Regions from separate parts of the Halotolerantifilum yawarlongkerapense genome, predicted to be linked through region 1. Evidence: riboswitches for the same ligand, from Rfam matches in the RefSeq annotation. Region 1 holds a riboswitch; each other region holds the start of a gene.

Region 1 (7,852 bases):
CAAAATCCTCCTCCGATCGGAACTGGATCAGCACGTTGGCCTCCGACTCCTTCACGGCGATCAAGTAGGGTCTGCCCTTATCCTTCAGGATCAGTTCCAAAAGGTACCCCATCTTGCCCATGGCATCGCGTGCCACTGGATTTTGGGATAATCGCAAGTTGTAAATGGCATAGGCGCCTTCAGCGGTAAAACGATGGTTCGCCGCTCGGTCGATGGCCGTCGACCGGCGGTATGCGTCGAGCGAGACCAGATCTTCGAAAAATTCCACCTTGTAGCGGTTCTCCACTTCCTGAACAGAAAGTTGTTTGAGGAGCTCCAGGGCAATGACATTGGATACGGATTCGAGGTTCAGTTTATCGAACTCGGAGATCGGTTCGTAGAGACCGTAGCTGACCATGTGGCCAAAAACCTGGTTTTTCACCACGATGGGCACGAGCAAACGGTCGACCTCTCCATCCTCAAGGAGCACCCGATCCACGGAAACCTTCGAAAGCTTTCGCAGGCTCTTGTTCCGCCGGAAAGTTGTTTCTACATTTTCCACGAGCTTGTTGAGCATCAGATCGCGGAGATCGTTGTGGTAATAGAGATCTTCAAAATAATGATCCTTCACGAAGACAGGGTTCTTGATCGTCCTGGAAAGGCTCTTGAGAATATCGCTCAGATCTCCTCCTTTGAGAACCACGGCCATGGTATCGTTGTGGATGGTCTCCACCCGACGGAGCACCTCGGACTGCCGATCGTAGATCATCTTGTAGACCCCGGACATGATGTCGGTAAAGGCCGTATCATAGGCAATCTCGATCAGCGGGAACCCCAGGTCATCGGCTCGCGCTCGAAAATCCTCAGGCAGGGTGTCCCGATAAGGCTGGACCTTGATCAGCATCCCGCTCACCCCTCCGTGATCGAGGGCCTCCAAGATGTCAATCTGCTTGTCCCGATCCGCCTTGTCGAGCACTTCGGCCGTGGTCAGGATCATCTCTTCTCCCGCGATCCACTTCTCGATATCCAGATCCACCATGATATTGATATGTTTCACGCAGCGATCCAAACCGACCTCACCCGACAGGATAACGCTTTCCCCAAGGGTGCTAAGAGACAGCAGTTCCTTCACCTTCACACTAGAGTCCTTTAACACGGCCGGCCACCTCTTCCTTCGCTTTTTCACGCCTATGTTTCTATTCTACCAACAAAAAAGGCCTTCTTCAACGAGAAGACCGCTTTCGATGTGAATTTTCGACAAATCATTCGAGGGAGAATCCCGCTTCCTCGAAGGTGATCATATGGGCCATCATGGCCGAGGCCATGTCCACCAGCGGCATCATCATCACGGCACCGGTACCTTCGCCAAGCCGCAGACCCAAATCGATGGGCGCCTTCAAGCCCAGATGCTCCAGAGCCACCCCGGCGGCCGGCTCGGCAGAAGCATGACTGGCGATCATGTAGGCGGTGGCATACTCGGAGAGTCCGGCGGCGATCAGTGCACTCGCCGCGGCAATCACACCGTCGATGATCACGGGGACGCGCTTGGCGGCTGCCCCGAGGATCACCCCGGCCATCCCTGCGATATCGAGCCCCCCCACGCAAGAGAGGATATGCAGTGGGTCGGCCTGTGTGCGGTGATGCAGGGCGAGTCCCTTCTCGATCACCGCGATCTTGTGGGCGCGTTTTTCCGCCGGTAGATTGGCACCGAGTCCCGTGATTTCGCAGACCGCGGCGCCGGTTAGAGCGGCGATCACCGCCGTGGCCGGTGTGGTGTTGCCGATGCCCATCTCCCCGATGGCCACTAGCTGCGCTCCCTTTCCGATTGCCTCTTCGGCCATCTCGATGCCGACGACGAGGGCACGTCTTGCTTCTTCCCGCGTCATGGCCGCTTCCTTTGTGAAGTTGGCCGTACCCCGACGGACCTTTTTGTGGTGGATCGGCGCACCGGCCAGATCACGGTCCACACCGATGTCCACGATGTACAGGTCACTTCTCGCCTCCTTGGCGAAGGCACAGACGCCCGTGATTCCCTTGGTCATGTTGAGGGTCTGGATCCATGTGATATCCCGGGGAGCGGCTGATACCCCCTCTTCTGTGATCCCGTGGTCCGCAGCCATCACGATGGTGGCCCTCTTATCGAATCGAAAGCGCATCTGTCCTGTGATGGCAGAAAGACGGACGGCCAGGTCCTCCAGTTCCCCGAGGCTGCCCAGTGGTTTGATCAATCCGTCGATTCGGGCGCGTGTGGTCTTCATCAGCTCGGGATCCAGCGGTTCGATGTTCCTTAGGACCTCGTTCAATTTCTCGCTGGTCATGTTCTCTTCTCCTCCTTTTTACCAATGAAAAAAGGCCCACGGATCCCAAGGAGCGCACAGACAAGCCTGTACTGCTTCCCGGGACCGTGGACCTTACCTAATCCATGGTGTATCGATCGATGTGGCAGGTCTCCTGACTTCGCGTCTAGGCTAGGGACGCCTTCCCGAATCCCAAGAAGGATCGGTGGCCTTTCGTCCGTTCGCTCGGCGTTACAGTGGCGGGACCGTTCACGACTCTCACGTGATTCCCTATTCTCCCCTGGTGGGGCACCGCATCGAGTGATTCATTTTTGGTTGATTCTAGTAATTACCCTGTGCGTGCATGGCTTCGGCAACTTTTACGAAGCCAGCGATGTTGGCACCGGCCACGAGGTTGTATCCGAATCCGTAGTCGCCGGCAGCTTTCATGGCGTTGTCATGGATATTCTTCATGATCGCCTGGAGCTTGGCGTCGACTTCTTCTTCTGTCCAGCTGTAACGCATGCTGTTCTGGCTCATCTCAAGTGCAGATGTGGCCACGCCACCAGCGTTGGCTGCTTTTGCAGGACCAACGATCACGTTGCTCTTCTGGAGGAACTCAAGAGCATCGTTCGTCGTAGGCATGTTCGAACCTTCGATGACGAATTTTACGCCGTTTGCAACGATTTTCTTGGCGTCTTCCATGTGGATTTCGTTCTGTGTTGCGCATGGAACCAAGATGTCGGCTTTCACGCCCCAAGGCTTCTCGCCTTCGAAGTACTCCACACCGAACTTGTCAGCGTAGAGCTTCACTTTGTCAGCGCCGGAGTTACGCATTTCCACGAGGTAGTCGATCTTCTCAGGCGTCGTTACACCGTCTGGATCGTAAACGTATCCATCGGGACCAGAGAGAGTGACCACTTTACCGCCGAGGTCGCGAACCTTCTGGCAAGTACCCCAGGATACGTTACCGAAGCCCGAGATGGCAACCGTTTTGCCTTCGAAAGAAGTGCCTTCGTGCTTGAGTACTTCGTTGGCGAAGTAGACGATACCAAAACCAGTGGCTTCCGGACGGATCAGTGATCCACCGTAGGGAAGGCCTTTGCCCGTGAGCACACCGTTTTCAAAGGCGCCGCGGATACGTCGGTACTGGCCGTAGAGATAGCCAATCTCACGACCGCCCACACCGATGTCTCCAGCCGGAACGTCTACATCAGGACCAATGTGACGGTAGAGCTCTGTCATGAAGCTCTGGCAGAAACGCTGCACTTCGCCTGCGCTCTTACCGTTGGGATCGAAGTCAGAACCACCTTTACCACCGCCGATGGGAAGACCCGTAAGAGAGTTCTTGAAGATCTGCTCGAAACCGAGGAACTTCACGATGCCGAGGTACACGGATTTGTGGAAACGGAGGCCACCCTTGTAAGGGCCGATGGCGCCGTTGAACTGTACGCGGAAACCACGGTTCACGTGGAGGTTGCCGGCGTCGTCCACCCATGGTACGCGGAACATGATCTGACGCTCGGGCTCGGCGATGCGAGACAGGATATTGGCCTCAACCCACTCGGGGTGCTGCTCGAGTACGGGCTCGAGGGAAACAAATACTTCTTCAACCGCCTGGATAAACTCCGGCTCGGATGCATTGCGTGCTTTAACCTGCTCTAAAACCTCTTCAATGTACTTCATTGGACAACCTCTCCTTTTTTCGGGAATCGTTTTCCCGTCTCCAAAAATTTTTTTCCCTTCGTGGCAGAAACGTGGCAGAAAGTTTGTTAAAAATTTACGCAATCTGTCATACACGTGCATTATAACACACAATTTTGAAGAGTGACAACCGCGTCAACGCTTTTTCACATATAAATTTTTTGACACGATTGTCAGGTCCCTGATATAGAGGTGGGTCATGTGTTCAAGCGCCTGGAACACTTCCATTTGCAGTATTTTCAGACTTTTTGACAGGGGCCGTTCGAGGGGGTAGTCGTGCCCCATCTCGAGCAAAATCTCCAGTCCTCCCTGGCGTCGGTAGATGCGCCGCTTCTCGAGATGCATCTCCGGTGCCGCGCGGCAAACGGCCTCCTCCAGGACCTGATACAGGGTGTGATCGGAGATGGTGAACTGTCCCATCTGGGAGAAGGTCGGTCGCACCACGGTCTTTTCCTCGACCACCCCACCGCCAAGCCGACGTTTGATGAAGGCGTGGAGCGTGTCGAAAAAATGCCCGGAAAAGTCCCGCTTGATCTCAAGGGTAGGCAGGGGGATGATGTGCTTGCCGTGGAAAAGACGCTCTTCCCGGGCCTTCTTGATCTCGGCCTCCGTGCTGATCTCCTCGATCATAATCAGTTCGTCGACCGGATCAACCCCGAGGGCCTCGGCGATACGGTTGACCATCTTGATGGAGGTTCCGATGATCAGCATGTGGTCGTAATCACCCTTCTCCAACAGTTCCCTAGCCTGGCGCCGGTGCGCGTCGTCCAGAAAGAGGGCGCGCTTGACCGCGGCGATCTTGGTCTGCTCGGATTTCGCACTCGTTCCCGTGAGCCGCACGCGGTCCGAAATCAAGAGACCATCGTCCACGATCAGATCGACGCCCCGCTTGATGGCCAGTTCAATGGCCTTGAAGCTCTTGCCCGTTCCACTTTTCCCCACCAACGCTTCTACGCGCATAGTCATACCTCCCAAAGTATTGAAAATCATTATAAATTAAGGATTTGTGATGCTTTTCACGTGTCCTGTCTTGTTTACATTGTATACAAGAATTATAATGAATAACAGGTAAAGTTGAAAACATCATCTTGAAGGAGGTATGAACTATGGCATACTTTATTGAAGATTCTTGCATCGCTTGCGGCGCATGTGAGCCTGAGTGCCCAGTGAGCTGCATCACGGCCGGTGACATCTACGTGATCGACGAAGATGCTTGCATCGACTGTGGCGCTTGCGCGAATGTCTGCCCAGTAGACGCACCGCAACCCAAGTAAGTCTTAAAAAAGCACCGATACCACGCACGTGGTATCGGTGCTTTTTCTATGTCCATCCCAAAATACGCTGCAAGCATCGGCTTACCATCGAAAAAAAGAGCCTAGGTCGGCTCATTTTGGCTGAGGAACTGATTGAGTTTGCTCAGGAACTTCAGGACGGCCTTCTCTTCGTTCACCGTCATATCCGCCAAGATGAAATCGATCATCTGATCAAAGGTGGGAATCTGCTCTTGGTAGACGACCTTGCCCCGGTCACCCAGATAGACCTCGTAAGACCGACGGTCCTCTTCACACTGTTCCCGCTCGAGATAACCACGCTTGTGGAGTTTCCCAAGCACACCGTTGATGGTCTGCCGGTCGACCTCGAGAAGAGCGAGGAGCTCGAGCAGCTTCATCTGCCCCTGTTCGCCCAGGGTTTTGATCACCAAGAGATCGAGCAAATCGAGTCCCTGCCCGTGACGGTGGTTCATTCGGAAGCCCTTTTTGTGGAGCACGAGAAGCCGTTTCGCCGTCTTCTGCGTCATGTTCTTGATCTGATGCGTATAGTTGGCCATGGCATTCCTCCCGTTGATAACTCTTCTCGCTCATTCTATCATGACCTCGAAAAAAAAGAAAGCCTAGCGCAAGGCCAGGCTTTCTGGGGTCTATGGATTTAGTCGCGCTTGACGATCAGGGCTTCGCCCATACCGCCGCCGACGCAGAGCGTCGCAAGTCCCGTCTTGGCATCGCGCTTGATCATCTCGTGGAGAAGCGTCACCAGGATTCTGGCTCCGGAAGCACCGATGGGGTGTCCGAGGGCGATGGCGCCGCCGTTCACGTTCGTGATCTCGCTCTTGAAACCGAGGGTCTTGGCCACGGTGAGCGCCTGGGCTGCGAAGGCTTCATTCGACTCGATCAGATCGAGGTCTTCCACCGTCATGCCAGCTCGCTCCAGGGCCTTTTTCGTCGCCGGGATCGGGCCCGTACCCATGATGCTGGGATCGACACCCGCAGAAGCGTGTGCCACGATCGTCGCGAGGGGTTTCAGACCCAGCTCGTCAGCCTTCTCTTTGCTCATCACGACGAGCGCCGCGGCCCCGTCGTTGATCCCGGAGGCATTACCCGCTGTGACCGAACCGTCTTTTTTGAAGGCAGGTCTGAGTTTCGCGAGCCCTTCGGGCGTGGCGTTCGCTTTGATATACTCATCCTCTTTGAAGAGAATTGGATCTTTCTTTCGCTGTGGAATCTCCACGGGCACAATCTCATCGTCAAAACGACCGGTTTCCCTTGCCTTGGCCGCCCGCATCTGGCTCTCGTAGGCCAGCTCGTCTTGTTCCTCGCGGGTCAAGTCGAACTGCTCCACCAGGTTCTCGGCGGTCACACCCATATGGTAGTCGTTGAAGACATCCCAGAGACCGTCGTTGACCATGGGGTCGTAGAGTTCTCCGTTGCCCATACGCTGTCCCCATCGGCCCTTCTTGAGCAGGTAGGGTGCCATGGACATGTTTTCTGTACCCCCGGCGATGTAGACATCCCCCGCACCGGACACAATGCCCTGGTAGGCGAGTGATACCGTCTTCAGCCCGGAGCCACAGATCATATTGATCGTGCTACAGGGCACCGTCACCGGTAGATCGGCACCGAGGCCCACCTGACGGGCAACGCCCATGCCGTGGCCGGCCTGGAGCACTGATCCGAAAATCAGCTCATCCACGATCACCGGCTGGATTCCAGCCCGTTCGATGGCCGCGTTGACCACGATGCTACCGAGTTTCGCCGGTGTGATGTCCTTGAGCATTCCGCCGAAACTACCCAGTGGTGTCCGGACGGCGCTTACGATTACTACTTCTTTCATTTGTCATTACCTCCCTTTCGTATCCCTACTCATCATTATATCCCTCTTGGCGGGTCGGTGCAAAAGAAAAACCGAAGCGCTAGGCTTCGGTTTCCGGCTTTTCTTTTAAAAAATACGAAAGGGTAAGCAGATCATCGATGAGATGGACGTTTTCCACCACAATCTCCTCCGGTAAGTTCAAATCCACCGGTGCGAAGTTCCAGATACCGCGAATATCGGCTTCCACCAGTCGGTCGGCCACATCCTGTGCCCCTTCCTTGTTCGTACAGATGAAGGCGAGCTCCACGTTCTTCTCTTTGATGAAGGCTCCCAAGTCCTCCATATCGTAGACATCGGTATTGGAGATGCGCATTCCCACCAATCGGGGATTGATATCGAAGATCCCCTGCAGTTTGAATCCGTAGTCGCCAAAACTCGTGTAATTCGCCAGTGCCTGTCCCAGGTTCCCGGCTCCCACGATAACGGTGTTATAGGGTTTCGTCAGGCCCAGGATCTTGCCGATCTCGTGGTAGAGGTCCTCCACGTTATAACCGTATCCCTGCTGTCCGAATCCCCCGAAATTATTTAGATCCTGTCGGATCTGTGAAGCAGTGAATCCGATGATCCGGCTGAGCTCTTTCGAGGAGATGCGATGAACGTCCTTATCGAGCAGATCCTTCAGGTACCTATGGTACTTCGGCAATCTCTTGATGACCGCCATCGAAATCTTATTATCGGGCATTTTTCATCAACTCCAGTCTTTGTCAACCTGATTATAGCACCCTAGTTAAATTCCTGTCAAATGT
Region 2 (7,852 bases), 150 kb from region 1:
GGTGGCGTCCATCCCCTCATCGAGGAGACGGTTGAAAGCACGTTCTCTTGTGAGAAAAGCGTTACCGGCAGCATCGAGTCGGTCGCCGTATCGGTTGAGAAGCAGCGCATCATCGACGCGCAGGGTCCGCTCACCGGCCACCTCGATGGACGCCAACCCGGCTTCGACCAGGGTCTCGTCAGCGGCTTCCGCCTCGAGGTACTTTCCCTGGTACTGCTTGAGGTAGAGGAGGTAGTCGTCGAAATGCGCTGTGAACACATCATCTGTTGCTCCGGACAATCGCGCCAGTGCTTCGTGGGGCGGTTCCTCCGCGCGAAAGGCAAAGGGCTCCGTAGCTTCCGGCTGTTCCCCTTCGGTAGGAGCGCAGCCAGCAAATAGCAACAGGGGGATCAATAGGATTAGGTAGAGTGTCTTTCTCATGGTACAGCGCTTCCTTTCCTCGCTCGTTTTCGTTACGACGAGCGTATCAGGTGGCTGTGTTATCTGAGTGAACCGGAGGGCGGCAAGAGTCGTTCGTGGGTTTTCCCGTTGGAGGCCACGATGGTGGTCTCCTGCAGTACGCCGGGGTGGACGCCCGACCAGTCGGACACGCGTCCGCCGGCCTCCTCGACGATCAGCATCCCCGCGGCGTAATCCCAGGCCTTCAGGGTGTACTCCACATAGCCCGTGTACCGTCCGCAGGCCACGAAGCACAGATCGATGGCCGCAGCACCACAGCGACGGTAACCCTGTACCTCGTCGAAGAGCGGTACCAGGTGGTCGAAGATCTTATGCTTCAGCGAACGATCGTAGGGCAGGCCGAAGGCCACGAGGCCCTCCCTGAGGTCCGCGTCCTTGTTGACGGCGATGGGGGTCAACCCCAGGTGGGCGCCCTTGCCTTTTTCAGCGGAAAACAGCTCGTCGAGCACCGGGGCGTAGACCACCCCGCGGATCACCTCACCCTTTACCACGTGGGCGATGCTCACGGCCACGAAGGGGTGACGATGCATGAAGTTGCCCGTGCCATCGATGGGATCCACCACCAGGGCGTTCTCCAGCGTCCCGATGTCCTCTTGGGTCTCTTCGCCCACCCAGGTGAGGCTGTCATCGAGGGGCATGAGGCGCTTCTTCAGGTACTTCTCTACCTTGACATCGTAATCCGTCACGAAATCGTAGGTGCCCTTCCGATCGATGGTGAGCGGCTCTTTCAAGCCCTCTCGGATCATGGCTCCCGCCCCTTGGGCGGCTTCGATGAGTGCTGCTAATGTGATAGGCATATCGAACTTCCTTTCCTTACGCGGGTGCGGCGAGAGGGGCCAGGCGCAAAACGAGGAGGACGAGGATCAGGATGACCGCCAAGATTAGAATCCACTTGTAACGTCCTTTGGTGACCGGCATCTCCCGCTGATGGGGAGCGGGTCGGTGGTGGAAAAGCGGTCGGTGCGGTGTGATCACTTCCTCCACACCGGAGAGAATGGTCCTGGCCACTTCGGCATCCTTCTGCGGTACCTCCAGCCGGTAACCCACCTCATCGTCCACCACCCGGGTGATCAGGGTGGCACGGTTGAGTTTGACCTCGGCCACTAGCACCGATTCCTTGTCTTCTTCTATCAAAACCGTCTCGTAAGTATGGAGATCTTCCACGCGCATGGGCTCTCAGCTCCTTTCAAGCCCATTATACCACGTCCTAACTGATCTGGCTCATCGGCAGAATCAGCGGGGTCCCCGTCAGGGGGTGGTCGATGACCTGGAAGTGGCTACCGTAGACACCCGCCAGCGTCCCGGCCTCCATGACCTCCTGAGGAGTCCCCTCCCTCACCACGCGTCCCTCTGCCAGGAGCACCATACGGTCGGCATACTGGGCCGCTAGGTTCAGATCGTGGAGGACGCAGATCACTGTGATCCCTTCCGCCAGGCACAGGCTTTTGACCGTATCAAGCACCTGCACCTGGTGGTGGATATCCAGGTTGGAGATGGGTTCGTCGAGCAGCATGATCTTGGCCCGCTGGGCGATGGCCCGAGCGATGATCACGCGCTGGCGCTCACCACCGCTCACATCGCACAGGCGCGCCTTTCTCAGGTGCCAGGTGTTCGTCGTCTCCATGGCCTCTCGTACGATACGCTCCTCCTCGGGACCCGACCGGACGAAGCGACCGAGATAGGGGGTCCGACCCATGAGGACGATCTCACTGCAGGTGAAGTCGTGCTGCGTATCCGCCTGCTGGGGGACCGAGGCGATGCGCTGGGCCAGTTCCTTTTGGCGGAGTTTCGCGAGGTCGTCGCCGCCGATGCGCACCCGACCGGAGGAAGGGGTCAGATGACGGAGCAAATTCTTCAGGAGCGTCGTCTTCCCCGACCCGTTGGGGCCCACGATCGCGTAGAAGCCCCCCTCTTCAAAATCCAGGGAGAGGGTCTTCAAGATCGGCTCCTCTCGATAACCGAAGGTCAGTCGATCGACATGAATGGCAATGGACATGAACTCACCTCTTTCTCAATAGCAGGAAGATAAAGTAGGGGGCGCCGAAGAGCGCCGTGATGGCACCGACCGGTATCTCGGCCGGCGGGATGATGGAACGGGCGATGGTGTCCGTGAGGATCAAAAACAAGGCGCCGCCCAGGGCCGAGGCCGGGAGCAGGTAGCGGTGGTCCGATCCGATCAGAATCCTGAGGGTGTGCGGGACGATGAGTCCCACGAAACCGATGATCCCGCTCATGGATACCGCTCCGGCCACCATGAGGGAAGTGATTCCCAGCAGGATGCGGCGGACCGTCTCCACCTCGATCCCCAGGCTCTTGGCCTCGTTGTCCCCCGTGAGCATCACGTTGAGGTCGCGGGAGAACAGACAGGTGGCTCCTGTACCGACGAGGATAAGCGGGGTGAGTAGCGTCACCTTCCGCCAGTTCGCCGCGGATACGCTACCCATGGTCCACAGGTACACCTTCTCGATGGCCTCGCGGTTGAGGATCATCATCAGGGAGATCATGGCCGACAGAAAGAAACTGATGGCGATTCCCGCAAGAAGTAGTGTCCCTACACTCCGGCGCTTGTCCACCCCGGCGATCTGGTAGACGATAAAAATCGTCAGCAGTGCCCCTGTGAAAGCGAAGAAGGTGATCGTGGAGAGCCCGGCCACCGTGCGCTCGCCAAAAGTGATGATGGCCAAGGTGGCCCCCAGCGCGGCCCCAGAGGAGACCCCCAGGACGTAGGGTTCGGCCATGGGATTCTTAAACAGCCCCTGGTAGGTGGTCCCGCTGATGGCCAGCCCCATCCCCACGAGTCCGGCGAGCAGGACCCTGGGCAGACGAATCGACCAGAGGATCTTCACATGCATGGGCTCGGTGCTCGAACCGGTGAACAGAATACCTAGGGCGTCGATGAAGCTGATACGGGCGGCCCCGAAGGTCGTGGCCAGGACCACGAAAAAGAGGAGGGCCAGGGCCAACCCGATGACGGCCCTGGTCCCCCGGGCCACTATTCGAAGGCCCCGGGGTGGATCAGGCGGGCCATGGACTCGAGTCCCTCGGCGAGACGGGGGCCTTGGCGATCGAGCGTGTTGTTATCGATAGGGAGTACGCGGTTGTTTTCTACGGCGGAGAGCTCTTTATAACCTTCGGTTTGAGAGAAGGTCTCGACGACATCACCAAAGGCCGAGATGAAAACGACCTCGGGATCCTTTTCCATGAGGGTCTCCAGAGAGTACTTCCAGCCCGTGGCATCGGCTGCCACGTTTTCTCCACCGGCCATAGCGATCATATCGGAGATAAAGGTGTCCCCTGTGGCCGTGTAGTCACCGTACTCACCGAAGCCCACCACGTAGTAGACGGGTGGTTTCTCCAGCCCGGAGACGCGCTCTGTCACTTCGGCGACGGTTGCCTGCATACCCGCGATCAATTCGTCGGCCTTATCGCTCGCGTCGAGCACAGTCCCCACCTTCTCGATGGTCTCGTAGGCGCCCTCGAAAGAACTCGGTCCGTAGAGGACGACCACGGTGAAACCCAGGTCCTCCAGATTGTGTAGCACCTCTTCTTTGAAATGAGTGGAGGCGATGATCAGATCGGGGTCGAGGGCCGTGATGGTCTCGAGGCTGGGGTCGGACAAGAGGCCGACAGAGTCGATCTCGGAGACTTCCGCCGGGTAGTCACAGTAGTCCGTGCGGCCCACCAGAAGGTCCGCCCGGTCCAGGGCAAAAATCGTCTCGGTGATGCTCGGGGCCACGCTGACCACGCGCTCCGGCTTCTCCTCGATGGTCACGGCGCGACCGTTGGAATCGGTGATCACCATGGGATAGCGAGATCCGGAGGTCTCCTCTGCCCCCTCATCTTCTATCGATTCTTGCGCTGCAGGAGCCTCGGGCTCAACGGTATCGGCCGGTGTGGCCTCGGTGGTGCATCCGGCGAGCAGGCCCGCCAGAACCAGTGTCATCATGAACAACCAGATCAGTTTACGCATGTCAATCTCTCCTTCGTTTTCTAAAAGTTTTCGTCACATGAAAAAAAGACCCCACAAAGTCGGAGTCTTAGATTAACAAGCAAAGATTACTTGTGCACGGTTTTTCCCTCCGAAATCGTGTCGATCTAGGGGAGCTGGTCTCCTGGCTCGCGCGTCATCCTAATCCCGGCCTTCCCAAAGCGATGGCTTCAGTGGTCTCTCGGGGGTCGTCTGCGCTTACAGTAGCGGGGGCTGCACCGGCATTGCACCGGTTTCCCAATGAAGTCCTCTCGGACACTCACCCTAGCGTATGATGCTTTTTATTGTGTGGCCTCGGGCCCATTATACGTTACATCCCGGGGAAAAGGCAAGCCCTTTCACACCCGGCGGTAGAGTAGCAGATCGAAGCCCCTCTCCATCAGGCCGGCGACGAGCACCGCCACGAGCGCCCAAGCGAAGACACCCGCTGTATTCAGGTAAATCTTCTCGAGGTGCATGGCCGCACCGATTCCCGATCGAGGCTGGCTGAGGACCTCGGCGGCGATAATCACCTTGAGTCCAAGGCCCGCACCGGTACGGATCGCAGCGCGAATGGCACCGCCGATGGCCGGTAAATAAAGAGCCCGCCACCGTTTTTTCCGGTCCAGCCCGAAGGACCGGACCATCTCGATCAGACGGATATCGATACCGTCGAAACCGGCGAGCAGCGTTTCGTAGAGCGTGGGAAAGAGAATCAAGAAGCCCACAAAGAGCGGGGCACGTGAGGACTGCAACCAGATCAGGGCCAACAGGATCACCGCAATGGTGGGAACGCTCCTTATGGTGAGGAGCAGTGGTCTTAAGAAGAGTCGAACCCCCCGCCTTGCATAGGCAGCGGCTGCGCCGGTCAAGGCCAGACCAAAGGAAAGAACCAGGGCGATCAGGCTCCTAAGGAGCGTGGCCCCCACGTGTCCATAGAGCTTGGGACTGGGGATCATCTGCCCGAGGACCACCAGCGTTTCCACCGGAGAGGGGAGCAAAATCGGCTGACCCACCAAAGTAGCGGCAAGCTGCCAGAGGAGGATAAACCCTAGCGAAGCGAGAAAGAGCGGCAGTCGATCACTGGAAAAGGCCTTCATCGGGTAGACTCCCCCCGATACTGGCGGGATTGAAATCGTAGAGCACTTGGTAGTAAGCCATCAGGGCTTCTTGGACCTCAGTGGCCTCTCGATGCTCGAGGTTGTTTCGCGGCATACTGGCGGCCACCAGCGGACCCTGCATGCCGGTCTCGAGCGCTTCCATCAGCGCACCCGTCTCCTCGGGATTTTCGTTCGCATAGGTCACACTCTCCGCCAGGGTCGCCTGCATGCCCTCGAGGATCTCGGGGTAATTGTCCGCGATCTCATCCTTAACGAGCAAACCCGCCTGGGGATAGGACGTCTCGAGGCCAGTGACCTCGCGCCAGGCTTCCTGAAGGTCCATGGCAATCTGGGTGTCGGGGGCCTTTCCCATCACCGCGGTGAGCATGGGCTCTGGCATCATGGAGTAGTTCACCTGTCCAGAGATGAAGAGTGGTGCCAGCTCTGTGGCACCGGTCACGTAATTGAGGGTCACGTCGGTTTCGGGATCGAGCCCCTTTTGTGAAAGAATATAGCGGAATAAAATATCCGGCGACAGGTTCTGACCGATCATGTTGATCGTCTGACCCTTTAATACATTCACATCTTCAATCGGTTCGGGTCCGGCGATGTACAGGTTGCCCCAAACATCCACGGAAGCCAGGCGGTACGGTAGGCCGTCGTTGTACAGCTTGGCCGCCAGATTCGTGGGGGCCACGGCGAAGTCCGCCTCGCCGTTGACAAGCTTGGCCACCAGGAGATCTGTGGACATCACGATCTCATAGGTGATCGTGGCACCCTCGACGAACTGGGTCTCTTCGGCGATGGCCTTGGCCAGTGCAAGCACAGGCGTCCCATTGGGCACGACCACGTGGAAGGTCTTGCCTTCGTAATCAGGTGTCTGCTGACAACCGGCCAGGAGGCTGGTGGCAAGCACGAAAACCATCAGGAGGATAAGTACATTCTTTTTCACGGGACATCAACCTTTCTTGATCCGTTCGGTGACGGACGCTTTGATCTCGAGGTAATCGGTACGCGTAAGCCGATCGGGCCCCCGATCATGGGCGCCCAGTTCATAGGTCGCTCGTTCCACCAGCGGTCGGTCGCTGGCAACGAGGAGACGGTCGGCCACTTGGATGGCCTCCTCCACATCGTGGCTGACGAAGAGGACCGCCGGCCGGTAGTGGCGGAAGAGTTGTAAAAAAAGTGCGAGCATGCGGTCCTTGGTCCCCACATCCAGGGACTGAAAGGGTTCATCCATCAAAAGGAGCGCGGGTTCGTGGGCGAAGGCTCTGGCCAGGGAAAGTCGCTGTCGCATACCGCCGGAGAGCGCCGCCGGTTTGGCCTCGGCAAAAGCGGTGAGACCCACCTCATCGAGAAGCGTGTCCACCAGGTCCCTACGTCCCGGGGCCACGACCAGTTCAAGATTCTGCCGGGCCGTGTACCAGGGGAGGAGACGGTCTTCTTGGAAGACCACCCCCACGCGGCCGTCGACACCCTCGATTCGTCCGGTAGAAGGGTGCTCCAGACCGGCCAAAAGGCGGATCAGTGTCGTTTTGCCGGCACCCGACGGTCCCAGCATGGCCAGGATTTCCCCTTGGTCCAGGGAGAAGCTGAGCCCCTCGATCACGGACAAGGTATCATATTTTTTCGTCAGTTTCTCCACGCGGATCACGGGCCTTCTCCCCTTTCTTCAACGTACTCATTCTAACATGTTTTTCCACGAGAAAAAAGCGCAGCCCTCAACAGGCTACGCAATTTCAATCGCTTGGTTCGAATCATACTCGCGGGAGGTTTCTAAGTAAAGTTGCACCGGGTAGGTGGTGTGGAGGACCTCGTTGCGGTCCACGAAAAGCCCCATCTCATCGAGAAGCCACATGACCTCCTCCACGGTGAAGGCCTGGTGTGGTTTGATCCTGCTCCCGGCGATCTCCAGCAGACGATCGGTCAGCCGATTCTTCTCCCCGTGGCAGAGCATAAGGATGCTGAGCTTCCCGCGCTCTCCCAGGAGACAGGTCGCTGCGGAGAGAAGGGCACCCGGTGCTTCGATGCACTCGAGCCGGTGGGCGATGATCACCCGGTGAAAGTGGTCTCCCCGAAACCGGGACAGGGTTTCGGGCTCCGTCGTAAAGATCTCCAGACCCTTGTCGCGGGCGCGGGCAACGAAAGCTTCGTCCCGGCCGACCAAGAGAATCCGCTGGCCGGATTTTAACCCCGCTAGTAGTTTCTCCGTTGATTTGAAAGACTGCTTCTCTAGAAAACGTTCGTAATGCTCACGACATCCGTCCATGGGATGAGCCCTCCCTTCGGGTCATTTTCCATACTGTACTTTACCATTTGAGGGCGT
Region 3 (7,852 bases), 870 kb from region 1:
CGTCGTTCCTTCGACGGTGGACACAATTTTACCACGGATCCTGAAGGTAGTGGGGTAACTCATACTGAGCTCTTCAAGCTCGGCCTCGGAGACGGAACGGGTAGTGAAGATCGAGATGAGGATACACGCGAGATCGTTGAAACTACCTACGCTGCAGGGGCCTTCGAACCCATGCGTAACCTGTCACTGAAGAGCAATAACAAGGAATCCGTCATCGAGCCGAGGCTCGTGGGCGGACCGGCCTCGATCGTGGGATCCGATTATCCCGAGGACCAGCGGGACACTTCCGTTTTCTGGGTCACCTACGGGACATCGACGAATCCCGGAAAGAGAGACGAAGAGACCAAGGAACCTTTGGATCTTTACTACAGCTACACCACGGACTTTGGCGAGACCTATTACACCCTGACCAAGACGACGAATCCCGATAGCCAGGGGAACCACCCCGGCGAAGCGAAGGTCGTTTGGGATTGGTTGGCCAAGGACACGGGTCAGAAGGCAGCGGCCCAGGCCGAGTGCCAGATCCGGATGTCGCCGGATGGTTCCGTCTTTTACGCCGTGTGGAACGAAGCGAGCGAGACTTCCTGTGACGTCATGTTCAGAAGGATCATCCCGAGCGGGATGAGCATCGCGAGCACGATCAACACGATCGATGACATCCCACCGATCATCACCGTTACCGGCGTGAATGACGGCGACGTCCTCCGTTCGGATGCGGCGATCGATGTGGTGTTGAGCGAGCTGGGGACATGGTATGCCGAGGTGACTTTGGGTGACTATGACGAGTTGACTTCGAGCGGTGCCATCGGAATCTTCACGGAGCCTTTCGTTCTAGAGGCAAGTGAGGAGGCGGTCTCCTACGAGATGATCGTCTACGCTGAGGACCTCTCGGGCAATACAGCGCAAAAAACACTCGACTTCACCATCGACAGCCGAGTGCCTGTGATCGAAATCACAGGTGTGACAAGTGGTGAGTACACACGTGAAGATGTGGACCTTGCCATCTACACCGAAGGCGAAGAAACGACGATCACCTTGCAAAGGGATGGGGGTGAAGTGCCGATCGGCAACGAGGCCCTCCTGTCAGTAGAGGGTCGATACGCACTGGTCGTCAACGTTGTATCTGGCACCCACACGGCCGACCGGCATGTGGACTTCGTGATCGACAAGACAGCCCCGTCGATCGTGATCGAGGGTGTCGAAGAAGGGGGCTCTTACCGTCAGCATGCCAAACCCGAGGTGATGGTCACCGATACCTACAGTACGCAGCTGTCCGACTTGACCCTTCTACTCAACGGCATGGAGTATCTCTTGGGTACGAAAATTTCAATTGCCGGTGATTATGAACTGATCGTCGAGGCGATGGACCTATCGGGGAACACGGCCACAAAAACGGTACACTTCACGGTAACCGCCAATGAGAAAACGAGGTGATCAATGGCTGAGTAAAAAGTAATACGCGGTACATGAACATCGGGTTGGCTCACAAGAATGTGGGTGGGCCAATCCGTGAGGTTAGGGGAATTCGTAAAGGAGGAACAACAATATGAGGCGCTTGAGGGAGCAAAAGAAATGGGTGTTCTTGGCCTTGTTTGCCATGATTATCCTGACGGGTAGTACCTTCACCCAAAGTCGCGCCATCCTTCCTATCCAGGCGCCCAATCGGGGGGCATCTCCGATCTGGGCCGAGAGAATGTCGGAAGAAGAAGCGGCACTTGTGGAAGAAGAATCAGTCGAAGTACTCGCTGAGAAAGTGAGTGATGAGGAGACCCAGGGGTGGGATCAGCCAGACAAGCCGGTGCCCCCCGGACAGGCGAAAAAGTACGAAGTGCCGATAGAGGAGGTTCCGGACGAACCTGTAGAAGCAGTGGAGGACTCCCCGGCGATCGATCTGGTGGTAGATGAGGAAGTACCAGCAGCACCAGCGGAAGAAAATCCGGGCCACCAGAACGGACAACAGGGGAACGAAAACGCTGACGACGAGGGCATTGAAGAAGAACAGGAATCAATCGTCAGCGATGACGAAGCGGAAGATCCGGTCGTTCCCGAAGAAAAGTCAGGCCAGGGCCAGGGGAATAACCCCCATGATGCGACTGTACCCAACCAAGACCCCGTTGTAGAGACTGGCCAGGGAGGTCAAGGTGAAGAAGCGGATGAAGTGGAAGCAGTTCTCGGTTTGAGCAGTGATTCCACGCTCTTCACGATTCTGATCGATGGGAAGCGGATTCCTGGATTCGATCCCGCTAAAAAAGATTATCCTTATGTCTTTGAGGCCGATATCCAGGTCTTGCCGTCGATCTACGCTGTAGCCAATCACGAGGCCGCGACAGTGAAGTATTCGACGGTCACGCAGCTACCCGATACGATGGTGATCCAGGTGACGGCTGAGGATAGAAGCAAGACCCACTACCACCTGCACCTGACTGCCGAGGGCCTGAAGGAGGGTGAAGTGATTCTCCTGCTCGAAGCAATCCCCGAACTGACCGTGCCGGATATGTTGGGCCTGTGGTTACCACCGACCGAGGAGGAATTCGAGCTTGGTAAGGGTAGTGCGCCCATTCGTTTCTGGGTGTCCGACCCCCTCTTGACCCCGGAAATTTGGATCTACGATCCCGCCGGCAGCACCACCGATGCCGTGATCAAGATCAGCACCGGTGAGCTTAAGATGAACACCGGATCGGGTAAGCACGCTCGCGCCACGGTCGCCAGTGGGGAGGGAGGCTTTTACAAGTACAACTTGAAGCTCAAGTCCTTCCCAGATCTGGAAATCGGTGAGCGTTACGCCCTGGCCATCATGAACGGTGGTGAACAGGTCTATTTCGGAGACAATGTGCCGGCGGTCATTCATTTCACAGTCGTGGAGGCCTTCAAGGAGGCCCCATCCAATCGCAATCGGACGGATGACAAGAGCCAAGGGCGTTCGAACGCCGGGGGCAAACGCTAACGTACCCACCATTTACTGATCATAGAAACCGGATGACCACCGATCTGCGGAGGTCATCCGGTTTCTGATTTCTTAAATATTCAGCCACTATGGCGATACGGGAGCTAACGCGCTATGATAGGGATGTCAAGTTGTGCTAGGATCTGAAAGGAGGTAAGGGTAGTGGAGAGTAGAAGCTTCGATCGATATCTCGAGCGGCTGGCTATCGATCGGAAGGTCAGACCTGATCATGAAACGCTACAACTGCTGCACCGGCGCCATCTCGAGCACATTCCCTTCGAAAACCTGATGATTCGAGAGGGTGCATGTCCCGACCTGCAGATAAGAGCTCTAGAGAATAAGATTTTGTACCAGGGAAAAGGTGGCATCTGCTACGAGCTCAACGGTCTCTTCGCCGCGCTTCTGGAAGTCATCGGCTTCGATGTGCGGATGCTCGGTGCTCGGGTTGAAGAGAAAGGAACTTTTTTTGACCATCTGGTGCTTGAGGTGGCTATAAAGGGTGCATCTTATCTGGTGGATGTGGGCTTTGGCGATCATTTCGTTGAGCCGTTCCCCTTGGTGGTGGATAAAAAATTCTCTGACGAGCGCGGAACGTTCTGGTTGGAACAAGAGAATGACAATAGGATTCTCTGGCGAGAGGGTCTGGAGAGAGAACGGTCATTTTGCTATGAACTTTGTCCCGTCGCCAGAGAGCTGCAGGATTTCAAGGAACAGTGCTACCATTATGCCAAGGCACCTGACTCGCGCTTTCGCAAGGGAACGATTCTCTCACGATTCACAGAAAACGGAAGAGTTTCCTTGACCGACGACCGCCTTCTGCTGACGGAAGCGGGCGACAAGCGGGTCATTCAACTCGAAGATGCAGCTGCATTTCAATCGATGCTCCGAAGGCATTTTCCCGAACTCGTTGGGAATTAACGGTGGTAGGGGGTATATGTATATCACTTTGTAACGTGTATCAGAAGGTGTGGATCACCAGAGGGAAAGGAGCAGTTCCATGGGTAAGAAGGAAAAGAAAGAGGGGTTTTCATCGAAGAATTTCAAGACAGTGGAGATCGAGGGAATCAAACGGCGGAAACTGAAGCGGAAACCCTATGAAAAGGAACTGAGGAAACTGCAGATCGAGCTCGTGAAACTCCAGGAGTGGGTAAAAGAAAATGGACTCAAGGTCGTGGTGATTTTCGAAGGGCGCGATGCCGCCGGTAAGGGAGGTGTGATCAAGAGAATCACAGAGAGTCTGAACCCCAGGATCTGCCGAGTGGAGGCCCTTGGTATCCCCACGGAAAAGGAAAAAACACAGTGGTACTTCCAGCGCTACGTGAACAAGCTACCTGCTGCCGGCGAGATTGTACTCTTCGATCGCAGTTGGTACAATCGCGCCGGAGTGGAACGTGTCATGGGCTTTTGCACGGATGAAGAGTACCGCGAGTTTCTCAGGACCTGTCCTGAGTTCGAGAAGATGCTGATTCGTTCGGGCATCATCCTGATCAAGTATTGGTTCTCGGTTTCCGATGAGGAGCAGGAGCGACGTTTCGAGGCCCGGCTTGAGGATCCGACGAAGCGCTGGAAACTGAGCCCGATGGATATGGAATCGCGCAAACGTTGGGTGGACTATTCAAGAGCCAAGGATGTCATGTTCGCGCACACGGATACCAAGCAGTCCCCATGGTATGTGGTGGATGCCGATATCAAGCGACACGCGCGGCTCAACTGCATCCGTCATTTGCTCGAGCAGATTGATTATAAGGACCTAACGCCCGAACCCATTGCACTCGAACCTCGGGAGGTCGAGGAGCGGTACGTCAGACCGCCGATTACCGACCAGACCTTTGTTATGGACCATTATGGGGGTCAGGTGACCGATAATTAAAAAAGAGCCGCCCGGCTCGGGCGACTCTTTTGACTAAAAAGCATGTGTGATCAACAGACCCACGGAGATGAGAAGGCTCGTGATCAGGACCGCGATCGTGATGATCAGCGCTTCTTTCTCTTTTTGGAGGAGCTGGTTACCTGCCACCATGCGCTGTCTCTTGGACATCGAAAGCTTGTGCAGGGCGTTTCTCAAATCTTTGACCACTTGTATGCCTCCCGCTAGATGCTATGATTCATTGAGCTCAACAGGCAATATTTTATCACAAAATCCCGCGGGATGCACCTTGGAATATTTCCCAAACGCTGGGCGGGAAAGGAGGGGAAGGGGTCATCGGACCAGTCCGATCGGGTAGACCGGACAAGGTGAAAGAAACGATGGGTCGAGTGGTCCCTGTGTGCTGATGACGAGGCTTGTGCTGGGTCCAGCGGACTTGTCTAGATCCAAACCGGGGATCACCTGCCACTCAATCTTATGTTTCCTTGTGTCGACGAGACAGGTGGCTTCATTAGCGATGCCACCGGAGCCTACGGGCAGAATCTCCACCACCTGAGGATGTTGAAGCAGCTTGGTCAGGATCTCAAGCGTAGCGATCTCGCCCTCGTCCGCCACCACTTCTTCTCCGACCTTGGGGCGACCCACAGCATAGAGATGGTGGCCGGACGTCGTGCGACCGATCCGCAGGTTGTCGCGGTCGCAGATGCCTATGGCTGTCAAACCGATCCCGGTTTGAGAGGTGGGGATGTTCTTTTCTGTGCTTAGGGTGATTTCGAAAGCAGGTAAATTTCCCTCTTCGCGAGCGATTTCGATGCCGAGGCGGACCTGATCGCCTACTGCGGGCTCGTTGCAGACCGCGGCCGTCATTGTGAGGAGCGAGGCGCCTGAGGAAAGGAGCTCCATCAGGACCACCCGGGCCGTTAGCACGGCGACGTCAACTGTTGGAAAGATCACGGTATCACCGGAAGCCTCCCCGATACCCCCACAGGAGTCACAGGCGACGACAAGGACTTGTCTTTCGTTCAAAGAGTGTAGGCTGATATCCCTATTCGTTCGCATAGCGACGTTCACTTACGCGACCGATGAGCCGCTCACCGATCAGATCGGCAAGTAGCACGTTGACCGCGCTGCCTACGGTAAGTGGTAGCACCATAGCGAGGAAGAAGCCCATACCGAAACCCGGGATGAAGGCAAAGGCGAGTGGGGAGAGAATCCCGTTGGCCAGGATGGTGAGGACGAGCGTCAAAGGTCGGTTCACCCGACTCCTGAGATAAGCGTAGCACCACATGACGAGCCCCATCTCTAGGGCGATGAACAGGTGGAGGAGGGGACCCAGGGGAAAGCCCGCGGAGGCTGCTGTCATAAGATGGCCTAGACTGCCCACCAGAGCACCGGTTCCGCCTCCGAAAAGGGTGGCGGCGACGAAGCCGGGTAGGGCATCAAGGGCGATGGTTCCCGTGGGGGAGGGAATCTTGATGAGGGAGCCGATGACGCTCATGGCGAGAAACAAGCCAATCATAGGGATACGGCGCTGGGATGAAGACATGTGATCACTCCTTCTTATTTTTTAGACGAAAAAAAGCCCACGGTCAAAAAGACCGTGGACTTTACCATCGTCCTACGTCCGACCCCTGGGGTCGGGAGCTGACGAACAGGCAGGTCTCCTGGCTCACGGGTCAAGGCAGGGCTCTCGCCTTCCCAGCTGTATGCTTACAGCCGGTGGCATGATGAGGAGTCTGCTCGCCGAATACAGTGACGGGATCGCCCGGGACTTTCACCCGATTCCCTATTCTCCCCGTACCCGGGGCACCTGTTCGCGTATGTAGTATTTTCATTTACCAGTGTAGTGTAAGTCAGAACAAGAGTCAAGAGAGAACAAGAGAAGGACAAATATGGGAAAGGAGAACGGATGATGACAGGACATGTGGCAATCAACTTAAAGACGGAGGATCTGGAGAAGTCCTTGGCATTCTACCAAGCCTTGGGTTTTCGCACGATCGATGGTGGGCATAGAAATGGTGGTTTTCCAGATCGAGAGGGAAAAAAGTGGCGGGTGCTTCAATCCGATGGTGTGGTCATAGGCCTTTTCGAAGGGATGCTGGAGTCGAATCATCTCTCTTTTTACAGCGACCGATTAGATGAAATTCGAACGCTGTTCGATAATCAGTCGATCGATTATGAAGAGGCGATGGGCAGCCTGGCCCTTGTGGATCCCGATGGTCTGCCGCTGCTCTTCGAGCCTGTCCATGTGAACCCAGAGGAGGAGCTGATGGAAGCGGACCGCGCCTTTTGCGATGCGGTGCAGGAAGGTGGCGGCAGTGCATTCGCGGAAGGCTTCGATGAGCATGGGATCATGGTCTCTGGCCGTGAAAACCGACTGATCGGACGAGAGCTGATCCGAGCTGCGATGAGGCGTTTTTTCGATAAGCCGGGATTTCAACTGATTTGGGAGCCGCTGGAGGCACAGGTTTCCGTTGACGGGACCCTCGGTCACACCAGTGGGACCTATGAACGTAGCTACGAGATCCCTTCAGGGGAAAAGATCATCGAGAAGGGGAGCTACTCCACTACTTGGAAGAGAGATGAGACGGGTGACTGGCGCGTACTTTTCGATATTGGAAACTGAAGAGATATTTTGTGAGAGAAACCATTTGAAGGGTATCATGGAAAAGAGCCCGATCATCAGTACACCACCAGGAGGTCTTCAAGCCCTCTTCTCGACGCACCATCCAACCTTCGGCTGATCTCAGAGGATAAAAGCGACCAGGGGAACGACTATTTGCAGGGGAATCATTTTTCTAACCCGCACGAAAGAGCCATGAAGCAACTCCCGCAAGGATGGTACAGCAATCTGTACTGCTCCGAGCGTGTTCGATAGATGGTGCTAAGCACACAAATAGGAAAACCTAAGGAGGGCTAATCATGTTAGAGCGTACGATCGGAGGGATCACGGTTAAACTGGTGGTGGGCGATATAGCCGACCAACCAGATGTGATGGCGGTGGTCAATGCCGCAAATGCCGCGCTGAAACCCGGTGGAGG
Region 4 (7,247 bases), 740 kb from region 1:
TCTAAACCCTGTTTTCTGATGTTGATGGCTGCATTCTCATCCCGTTCGTGCTCAGCACCGCAGTGACTACAACACCACTCTCTGTCGCACAGCGTAAGGGCGATGTGTTTCTCCCCACAGGAAGAGCAAATCTTAGATGAGGCATACCAACGGTCGATCTGTACAAGATGCTTTCCTTGCCACTCCAGTTTGTACTTCAGGAAGGTGATGAACTGAGACCATCCCGCATCTGATATGGCTTTCGATAGTTTCTTGTTCTTGACCATGCCCTTGATACTCAGTGTTTCCAGTACGACCACTTGGTTTTCGTTGGCCAACCGGGTACTCAGTTTGTGGGCGAAGTCTTTTCGCTGGTTTGCTATATGAACATGTAAATTGGCTATTTTTTGTGCTACCTTCTTGTGATTCTGTGAATCGAGCTGTTTCTTTGCCAACTTCCGTTGGAGCTTGGCCAGCTTCTTCTCCGACGCCTGGATGTACTTGGCTCTTTCGATGAACTCGGTGTTTTCACCATTGTAGATGGTGGCGAAGGTCTTGAGGCCAAGATCAACACCGACGGCTTTCGAAGCGTCAATACTCTGGATCTCCAAGGGCTTTACCAACTCGATCGTCTCTTCGAGAGCAAGGGAAACATAATACTTAGAACCCTTCAGGGTGATCGTCGCTTTTAAGATCCTTGCATGACCCCCTCTGACTTTCTTGAGTATCCCCTTATTTCTTGCTGTCTTTACTTTTGCCATGGACACCTTCCCAAGTTTCGGTATCTTGATGTGAGAAGAACCAATGATTTCGATGTTGTTATTCGTCATCTTGGTTGTATAGGCCTTCTTAGCGCTACGTTTTGATTTGAACTTCGGATATCGGTTTTGACGAGTGAAGAAGCGAACGTACGCATCTTCGACATGTTCACAAGCCGCTTCTAAAGCAAATTTGTCGACCTCTTTCAAGAAACCATAGTCCTCAGAGGACTTCAGTGGCACCATGGTCTCCTTCTTGTATCTACCAACCGAAAGTTTCTTTCCATTCTCCTTATAATAGGTTTTCCTCGCATCGAGATACTTATTGTAGATTAACCTGGCACATCCAATGTTCTTGTTGATGAGAATCACCTGTTCCTCAGTAGGATAAACACGAAGAACAAGGCCATAGTGTTTCAACTGAAGACCCTGCTTAGCCAATACCTCGTTTTTTTCTTTGACCGTCATTCGTTTACCCATGAGTACTCCTTCTCCTTTTGAGACTGGCGTATCTTCGGATTTGATTTTCATCAGTAGATGTGCATAATTCCATCTGTGAGCTGCAGCAAACTGCATTCATTTCATTCTTGGCGAATCTAAAGTATTGTCACTCATCATGTCTTTGGGGTATGAAAACCCAAAGCTGCGACTCGAATGTATATCGTTACCACTTCAAAGTTCTTCTGTCAATGAAATCACCTTTCTATTATTGTAACATATGTTCTGTTCCTTCGACAGGAAATATTGAGCACATTGCGCGAAAAAAACGCCCTAACTCACGACTGAAGTCACGAGTGTGCGGGCGCTAAATTATCAAGAGAGTCAGCAGCTTTAAGCTCTTTGACTCTTTGGTGTAGTAGTTTTGCACCACGAGAACCATATTGAGATTGTGCTTTTCGATAATCAGTACAAGCTTTCTGTAGTTTGTTGTTTTTGTAGCATAGTTGCAAGTCAACACCCCCAAAAACATTTACCTATTAGGTAATGCTTTATAACTCAATTATAATCGATATGCTAGTGTGAGTCAAAATATATTGTGTATCTTGCTGATCTAAAATTTCATCAACCACAGAAAATCGCAAAAGACTCTGTTTCGCAAAACGATCTTGAGCGAGTAAGCTATTAATCTTCAGATTGTGCAGGACAGTAAGAGTTCAAAGGTTCATGGTTAGAATGGGACTTTCTTTACGAGTGACATCACTTTCTGATACAATGAACATGCATAATAGGTAGTGGTTGTGTTTACGAACACATGAAAAGGGAAGCGGGTGCAAGTCCCGCGCGGTCCCGCCGCCGTAAGCGCGAGAAAAATTCCCTCCGATAGCACCACTGGGTAGTCATCTACCCGGGAAGGTCAGGGGAGTTTTGCATGTCTCGCCGAGCCGGAAGACCTGCCCTACCAATCGAACACCGACGCCTTCACGGGGATGGAGGGGTGTTTTTTGGGCTGGCGGACTTCTCAAGATTCCGCCTTAAAGCTTCAGAAAATACGAAACCTCCCCGCTAAAAAGTTGGCGCCGGGAGGCATTTTTTTGCACAAAATAGGAGGAGGAAACCCGGGTGGGTAGAAGAGAAGATGAAATCTGCTATCCCTTTATGGCAGAAGAAGGGATGTTTTGCGACTACGAGATCCTGACGGACGGGCTATCCAGCCAGTTGGGCCTCTGTCATGCCCACGCGGGCGAGGTCAAGGACGGGCGGCTAGGGGAAGACCTCCTCTGGCTGGTGGAGATGGCCCTACACCTGAACGGTTCGGTTCGGGGAAAGCTGGCGGTGGAAGAGGCGGATCTTGATCGTTTGCACGGTATGTACGATTGTTATCGTAGCCTCGTGCCAAAGGCTTTTACCCTGCCGGTGGGAACGGTCCTGTCTTGTGAACTGCACCTAGCCCGGCACCGGGCCAAGGAAGTGGTGCGGATGCTCCACAGGATCGAGGGTGCGCCGGCAATTATAATCCGGTTTTCAGGACTACTGGCCAATCTCCTCTATGCCATGAGTTGTTATGTGGAGAGTCAGGCGGAAGCAGACCTGCCGGTTTTCACTTCGAAGAGTTATCAGATGAGCGGAAAGGAATGAAAGTAATGAATAAAAAGATCATGACCATCGTACTGGTGGTGGCCCTAGCGGCGGCACTGTTACTGGGGTACAACACCTTTCTAGCCCCCAAGGCGGTAGAAGGGGACAAGGCCGTTACGATCACCGTCACCCACGCGGATGAGGGAATCGATGAGACATTTGAGTACCAGACGGACCAGGATTTTCTCCTGGCCCTCATGCAAGACCACCAGGAAGAGCTGGGTGCTACTTTTGAGGAGTTTGATTTCGGCATCATGGTCGCGGGACTCATGGGCTACGAGGCGAACGAGGGCGCCCAGGAGTACTGGCACCTGATCGTCAACGGACAGGACGCGGTGACGGGTCCTGGGGAAGTGCCGCTCACCGATGGCGACGTTTACGACTTCGAACTCAGGACCTGGTAAGATGCGTGCCAGGGAACTGGTGCTGCTGGGCTTATTCAGCGCGGCGCTGACGGCGGGGAAGCTGGCGCTTAGCCTGATTCCCAACGTGGAGATTGTCACGCTTCTTTTCATCTTGTTCACGGTGACGCTAGGGGTGAAGAAGACCCTTCTGATTTCCTTTGTTTTTGTGACCACGGAGATCTTGATCTACGGGTTTTCCACCTGGGTCCTGATCTATTACCTGGTCTGGCCTCTGCTCATCTTTCTCACGGCGGGACCGGGTAGGCTGGTGAAGAGCGAGTACGGCTACGCCATCATAGCGGGGCTGTTCGGTCTTTCATTCGGTCTCTTCTTTGCCCTGGGCGAGTCCCTCTTCTACGGAGTAGCCTACGGTTTCACCTACTGGCTGAGGGGACTACCCCTGGATTTATTGCACGGTGTATCGAATTTCATCCTGACCCTGGTCCTATGGAAACCGCTGAAAAAATTCCTCGCCGATCAGGTGGACCGCTACCTAGCGGTGGAATAATGAGATCACGACGCTCTCGCATCGGGGGCGTCTTTTCTTGTCCGCTAGTAGGAAGGCCCTTCCATTTTCCCCTGTACCGCTTTTCTCCTGACTATGATAAAATCATGGGGTGGAGGAGGAACACACCTATGAAGGAAACCATCAGAGAAATAATCGATCTCACCTGGCCGATCATGGTCGGGATGCTACTGCAGATGTTCCTCGGAACCGTGGATCTAAAATTCGTCTCGCGTCTGGGTACGGAGGCCGCTGCGGCGGTGAGCCTGGGCACCTCTACCATCGGGGTGATTTTTGTTTTCACGGCGCTGATCGCCACGAGCCTCGTGGCCTTGGTGTCCCAGGCCGCGGGGAGAAAGGACCACGGGGGTGTGATCTTGGCGGCCGGCGGCGGCCTGCTTCTTTCCGGTGTGGTGGGTCTTGCCCTCACCCTGGTTCTGCCCCCACTGGCAGGACCGATCGTCAGCCTGCTCTTTAATCCGAACCCGGCCGTTCACCGGCTCACGGTGTCCTACCTGCAGGTGGTCTTTGCCTCGAGTCTTTTCGTCTTTCTATCGGCCGCGGGCAGGAGCATTCTACAGGGGAAGAAGGATACGCTCACCCCGCTTAAAATTTTGATCTTCTCGAATCTCGTGAACATCGTCCTCGATCCCTTTTTTATCTTCACGCTGAACATGGGCATCCGCGGGGCGGCCGTGGCCACGATGATCGGTCATCTGATCGCTGCGGCCCTTTTCCTCAGAGTGCTCTTTCACGAGGTCTTCGGTGGTAAGCATATCTTTATCGACGCGGTTTTTGTAAAAGGCTACAGGCGCTTTCAGTCGCTGATTCACATCGGGGGCTACGCCAGCCTCCAGCAGGTGACCCGACCGATCACGGGCCTTCTGATGTTCCGGATCGTCTATGCCGTGGGCGGTAACAGCGGCACGGCTGCCTTCGGCATCGGAGGCCAGCTTTTCGGCTATACCTTTGTCTTTCTCACGGGTCTGAGCCTGGCGGTATCGATTCTGGTGGGCCATGCCATCGGATCGCTCAGGATCCAGCGCATCGAGTATCTGATCAACGTCAGCATGCTCCTTGCGATCACCAATGTGGTGGTCTTCGGATTTTTCTATCTGCTCATTCCCGAACAGCTCCTCGGCTGGTTTTTGCAAGATCCCCAGGTGATCACCAAGGGGGTGAGCTACCTCAAGATCGTCTACGGAGGGCTTCTCTTCGTACCGATTCCCATGGTGCTCGGAGGGGTCTTCAACGGGGCGGGGGCCACGGTCTATCCCATGCTGGCCTCACTGGTGGCCAACCTCTTTTTTAAAGTTCCCGTGGCCTATCTCTTGGCCACTGTGTTAAAATGGGGACTGGACGGCGTTTGGGCGGCCATCGGACTCTCGGTGATCGTGGAAGCGGCCGTGATCTGGTATTTTTTCAAACACTGGCGGGCTACATCGCCGGTGGGATCAACAGAGGAAAGCTAAGGGGGACAAGCGGTGTTTATTCAAGACTACCTGCGGGCGGTGGTGCTGATCTTTATGGCCGAGATGGGGGACAAGACCCAGATCCTGGCCATGGCCTTTGCCACCCAGTACGGGGTGCGGCATATCCTGTCCGGGGTCGCCATAGGCGCTTTCTTCAACCACGGGCTGGCCATTTTACTGGGTACCCTGATCAGCCAATTCCTACCCCTATTGGTGATCGAGATCGTGGCGGGACTTTTGTTTCTTAATTTCGCCTTTACCTCCCTTTCGGTGGAAGATGCCGACGCAGAACCCACACCGGCCAAGTTCGGTCCGGTGGTGACGGTGGCCCTGGCTTTCTTTCTGGGGGAGCTGGGGGACAAGACCCAGCTGGCGGCCATGAGCCTGGGGGCCGCGAGTCTTTTTCCCTTTTTCGTCCTGCTCGGGACGGTGACCGGTATGGTGCTGACCAGCGGCATGGGGATTGTGGTGGGTCGCAAGCTCGGGGACAAGATCCCGGAGTTCGCTATGAAAACCGGTGCCTTCGTGGTATTTCTCTTTTTCGGCCTAGAAAAGGTCTTGGGCTCGAGTGCGATCGATACGCTGCCCATGACACTGGTTTATGGGGTCGTGGTGGTCCTTTTGATCCTCGGGGTCTTCATGATCCGTCGCTTCAAGGGTGAGATCGCCGAGCGGGACACGGTGCTCAAGAAAAGAGCCCGCGCCCTTGCCGAGATGCTCAAGACGGTGGAGGAGCAGGCCAACCAACTGTGCCTGGGATGCACGGTCTGCGATGGATCGGCCTGCCTGGTGGGCTACATCAAGGGGATTCTTTCTTGGCACCTCAGGGAAGGAAAGACCATCGACTTTATCGATGAGTCGCGGATCAACCGCCTGGATAACAAGGGCTTTAGCCCGGAGACGGCCAAACACACGCTGGATTTACTCCTCAGTTACTACCGGGAGCATCCGGTGGAGTACAGAACAAACGAATCGCTACACCACCTCCGGCATAGCCTGGAGATGATGATTTTTCAAGATAGGCTGGAGGCCCCGGATCTGGAGGCCTATGAAACTTTGCTCAACAGAAGATGGGAGGCGCTTTAGACGATGGGAAAACTGTTTGGCACCGATGGGGTGCGGGGTATTGCGAATACAGAGCTGACGAATGAACTGGCCTACAAGCTGGGGCGGTTCGGAGCGCACGTGATCACAGGTGGTAGAAGGGACGCCAAGATGCTGGTGGCCAAGGACACGCGGGTCTCGGGGGATATGCTGGAGGCGGCCATGGTCTCGGGGATCCTGTCGGCTGGCGTGGATGTCATTCGGATCGGCGTCCTACCCACACCGGCCCTGGCCCACCTGGTGCGGGATTTCGGTGCCGATGCCGGTGTCATGATCTCGGCGTCGCATAATCCCGTGGCCTATAACGGCATCAAGTTTTTCAATGAAAAGGGGCTCAAGCTCACCGATGCCATCGAGGAGGAGATCGAGGCCTTTATCCTGGAGGACAAGGACCTAGCGCACATCCCCGTGGGGACGGAGATCGGCCGGGAGACCCAGGTTTACGAGGCGGAGGAACTCTACACCAGGTACCTGATCGAGACCATCGATGTGGATTTCAAAGGCCTTGCCGTGGCCCTGGACGGGGCCAACGGGGCGGCCTCTGATGTGGCCCCTCACACCATGCACAAGCTCGGAGCCAAGGTAAAGAGCATGCACACGTCCCCGGACGGTTTTAACATCAATGAACACTGCGGGTCGACCCACCCGGGGGACCTGGTCGAGGTGATGAAGGCCGGCGGCTATGATATCGGTCTGGCCTTCGATGGCGATGCGGACCGGTTGATCGCCGTGGATGAAAAGGGCGACCTGGTGGATGGCGATAAGATCATGGCCATCTGCGCGAGGCACCTGAAAGAAAAGGGTCTTCTGAAAGAAAACACCGTGGTGGCCACGGTGATGAGCAACCTAGGCTTCCAGCTGGCGCTCAAGCGCGAAAAGATCAACCTGGAGATCACCCAGGTGGGCGACCGCTACGTGCTCGAGCGCATGCTGGAAGGCGGATTTTCCA

The links. A riboswitch is a leader RNA that binds a small molecule or an ion and turns the genes downstream of it on or off. The one in region 1 is predicted to bind cobalamin.
Region 2: linked by a shared signal. The riboswitch ahead of ACULM0_RS07905 (ABC transporter substrate-binding protein) and the one ahead of cobT (nicotinate-nucleotide--dimethylbenzimidazole phosphoribosyltransferase) in region 1 are both predicted to bind cobalamin.
Region 3: linked by a shared signal. The riboswitch ahead of ACULM0_RS02985 (ECF transporter S component) and the one ahead of cobT (nicotinate-nucleotide--dimethylbenzimidazole phosphoribosyltransferase) in region 1 are both predicted to bind cobalamin.
Region 4: linked by a shared signal. The riboswitch ahead of ACULM0_RS10995 (hypothetical protein) and the one ahead of cobT (nicotinate-nucleotide--dimethylbenzimidazole phosphoribosyltransferase) in region 1 are both predicted to bind cobalamin.

The regions. Positions count from the first base shown of each region.
Region 1 is NZ_CP199719.1:1,473,792-1,481,643, forward strand. Features, by position in the region: gene ACULM0_RS07150 (PucR family transcriptional regulator) at 1-1,135, opposite strand, end outside; gene cobT (nicotinate-nucleotide--dimethylbenzimidazole phosphoribosyltransferase) at 1,242-2,297, opposite strand; cobalamin riboswitch at 2,404-2,587, opposite strand; gene gdhA (NADP-specific glutamate dehydrogenase) at 2,598-3,941, opposite strand; gene ACULM0_RS07165 (hypothetical protein) at 4,095-4,919, opposite strand; gene ACULM0_RS07170 (DUF362 domain-containing protein) at 5,066-5,233, shown strand; gene ACULM0_RS07175 (MarR family transcriptional regulator) at 5,335-5,787, opposite strand; gene ACULM0_RS07180 (acetyl-CoA C-acetyltransferase) at 5,886-7,067, opposite strand; gene ACULM0_RS07185 (redox-sensing transcriptional repressor Rex) at 7,147-7,788, opposite strand.
Region 2 is NZ_CP199719.1:1,619,194-1,627,045, forward strand. Features, by position in the region: gene ACULM0_RS07880 (hypothetical protein) at 1-420, opposite strand, end outside; gene ACULM0_RS07885 (inositol monophosphatase family protein) at 480-1,256, opposite strand; gene ACULM0_RS07890 (hypothetical protein) at 1,273-1,629, opposite strand; gene ACULM0_RS07895 (heme ABC transporter ATP-binding protein) at 1,667-2,455, opposite strand; gene ACULM0_RS07900 (FecCD family ABC transporter permease) at 2,460-3,452, opposite strand; gene ACULM0_RS07905 (ABC transporter substrate-binding protein) at 3,452-4,429, opposite strand; cobalamin riboswitch at 4,545-4,725, opposite strand; gene ACULM0_RS07910 (ABC transporter permease) at 4,786-5,526, opposite strand; gene ACULM0_RS07915 (ABC transporter substrate-binding protein) at 5,507-6,478, opposite strand; gene ACULM0_RS07920 (ABC transporter ATP-binding protein) at 6,485-7,180, opposite strand; gene ACULM0_RS07925 (hypothetical protein) at 7,256-7,795, opposite strand.
Region 3 is NZ_CP199719.1:605,288-613,139, reverse strand. Features, by position in the region: gene ACULM0_RS03015 (choice-of-anchor O protein) at 1-1,434, shown strand, start outside; gene ACULM0_RS03010 (hypothetical protein) at 1,547-2,944, shown strand; gene ACULM0_RS03005 (arylamine N-acetyltransferase family protein) at 3,107-3,862, shown strand; gene ppk2 (polyphosphate kinase 2) at 3,942-4,814, shown strand; gene ACULM0_RS02995 (hypothetical protein) at 4,848-5,021, opposite strand; gene ACULM0_RS02990 (alpha-ribazole kinase) at 5,145-5,870, opposite strand; gene ACULM0_RS02985 (ECF transporter S component) at 5,857-6,357, opposite strand; cobalamin riboswitch at 6,449-6,640, opposite strand; gene ACULM0_RS02980 (DUF4440 domain-containing protein) at 6,721-7,437, shown strand; gene ACULM0_RS02975 (macro domain-containing protein) at 7,734-7,852, shown strand, end outside.
Region 4 is NZ_CP199719.1:2,217,691-2,224,937, forward strand. Features, by position in the region: gene ACULM0_RS10990 (RNA-guided endonuclease TnpB family protein) at 1-1,217, opposite strand, end outside; cobalamin riboswitch at 1,953-2,150, shown strand; gene ACULM0_RS10995 (hypothetical protein) at 2,298-2,813, shown strand; gene ACULM0_RS11000 (DUF4430 domain-containing protein) at 2,819-3,217, shown strand; gene ACULM0_RS11005 (hypothetical protein) at 3,219-3,725, shown strand; gene ACULM0_RS11010 (MATE family efflux transporter) at 3,854-5,194, shown strand; gene ACULM0_RS11015 (TMEM165/GDT1 family protein) at 5,207-6,280, shown strand; gene glmM (phosphoglucosamine mutase) at 6,284-7,247, shown strand, end outside.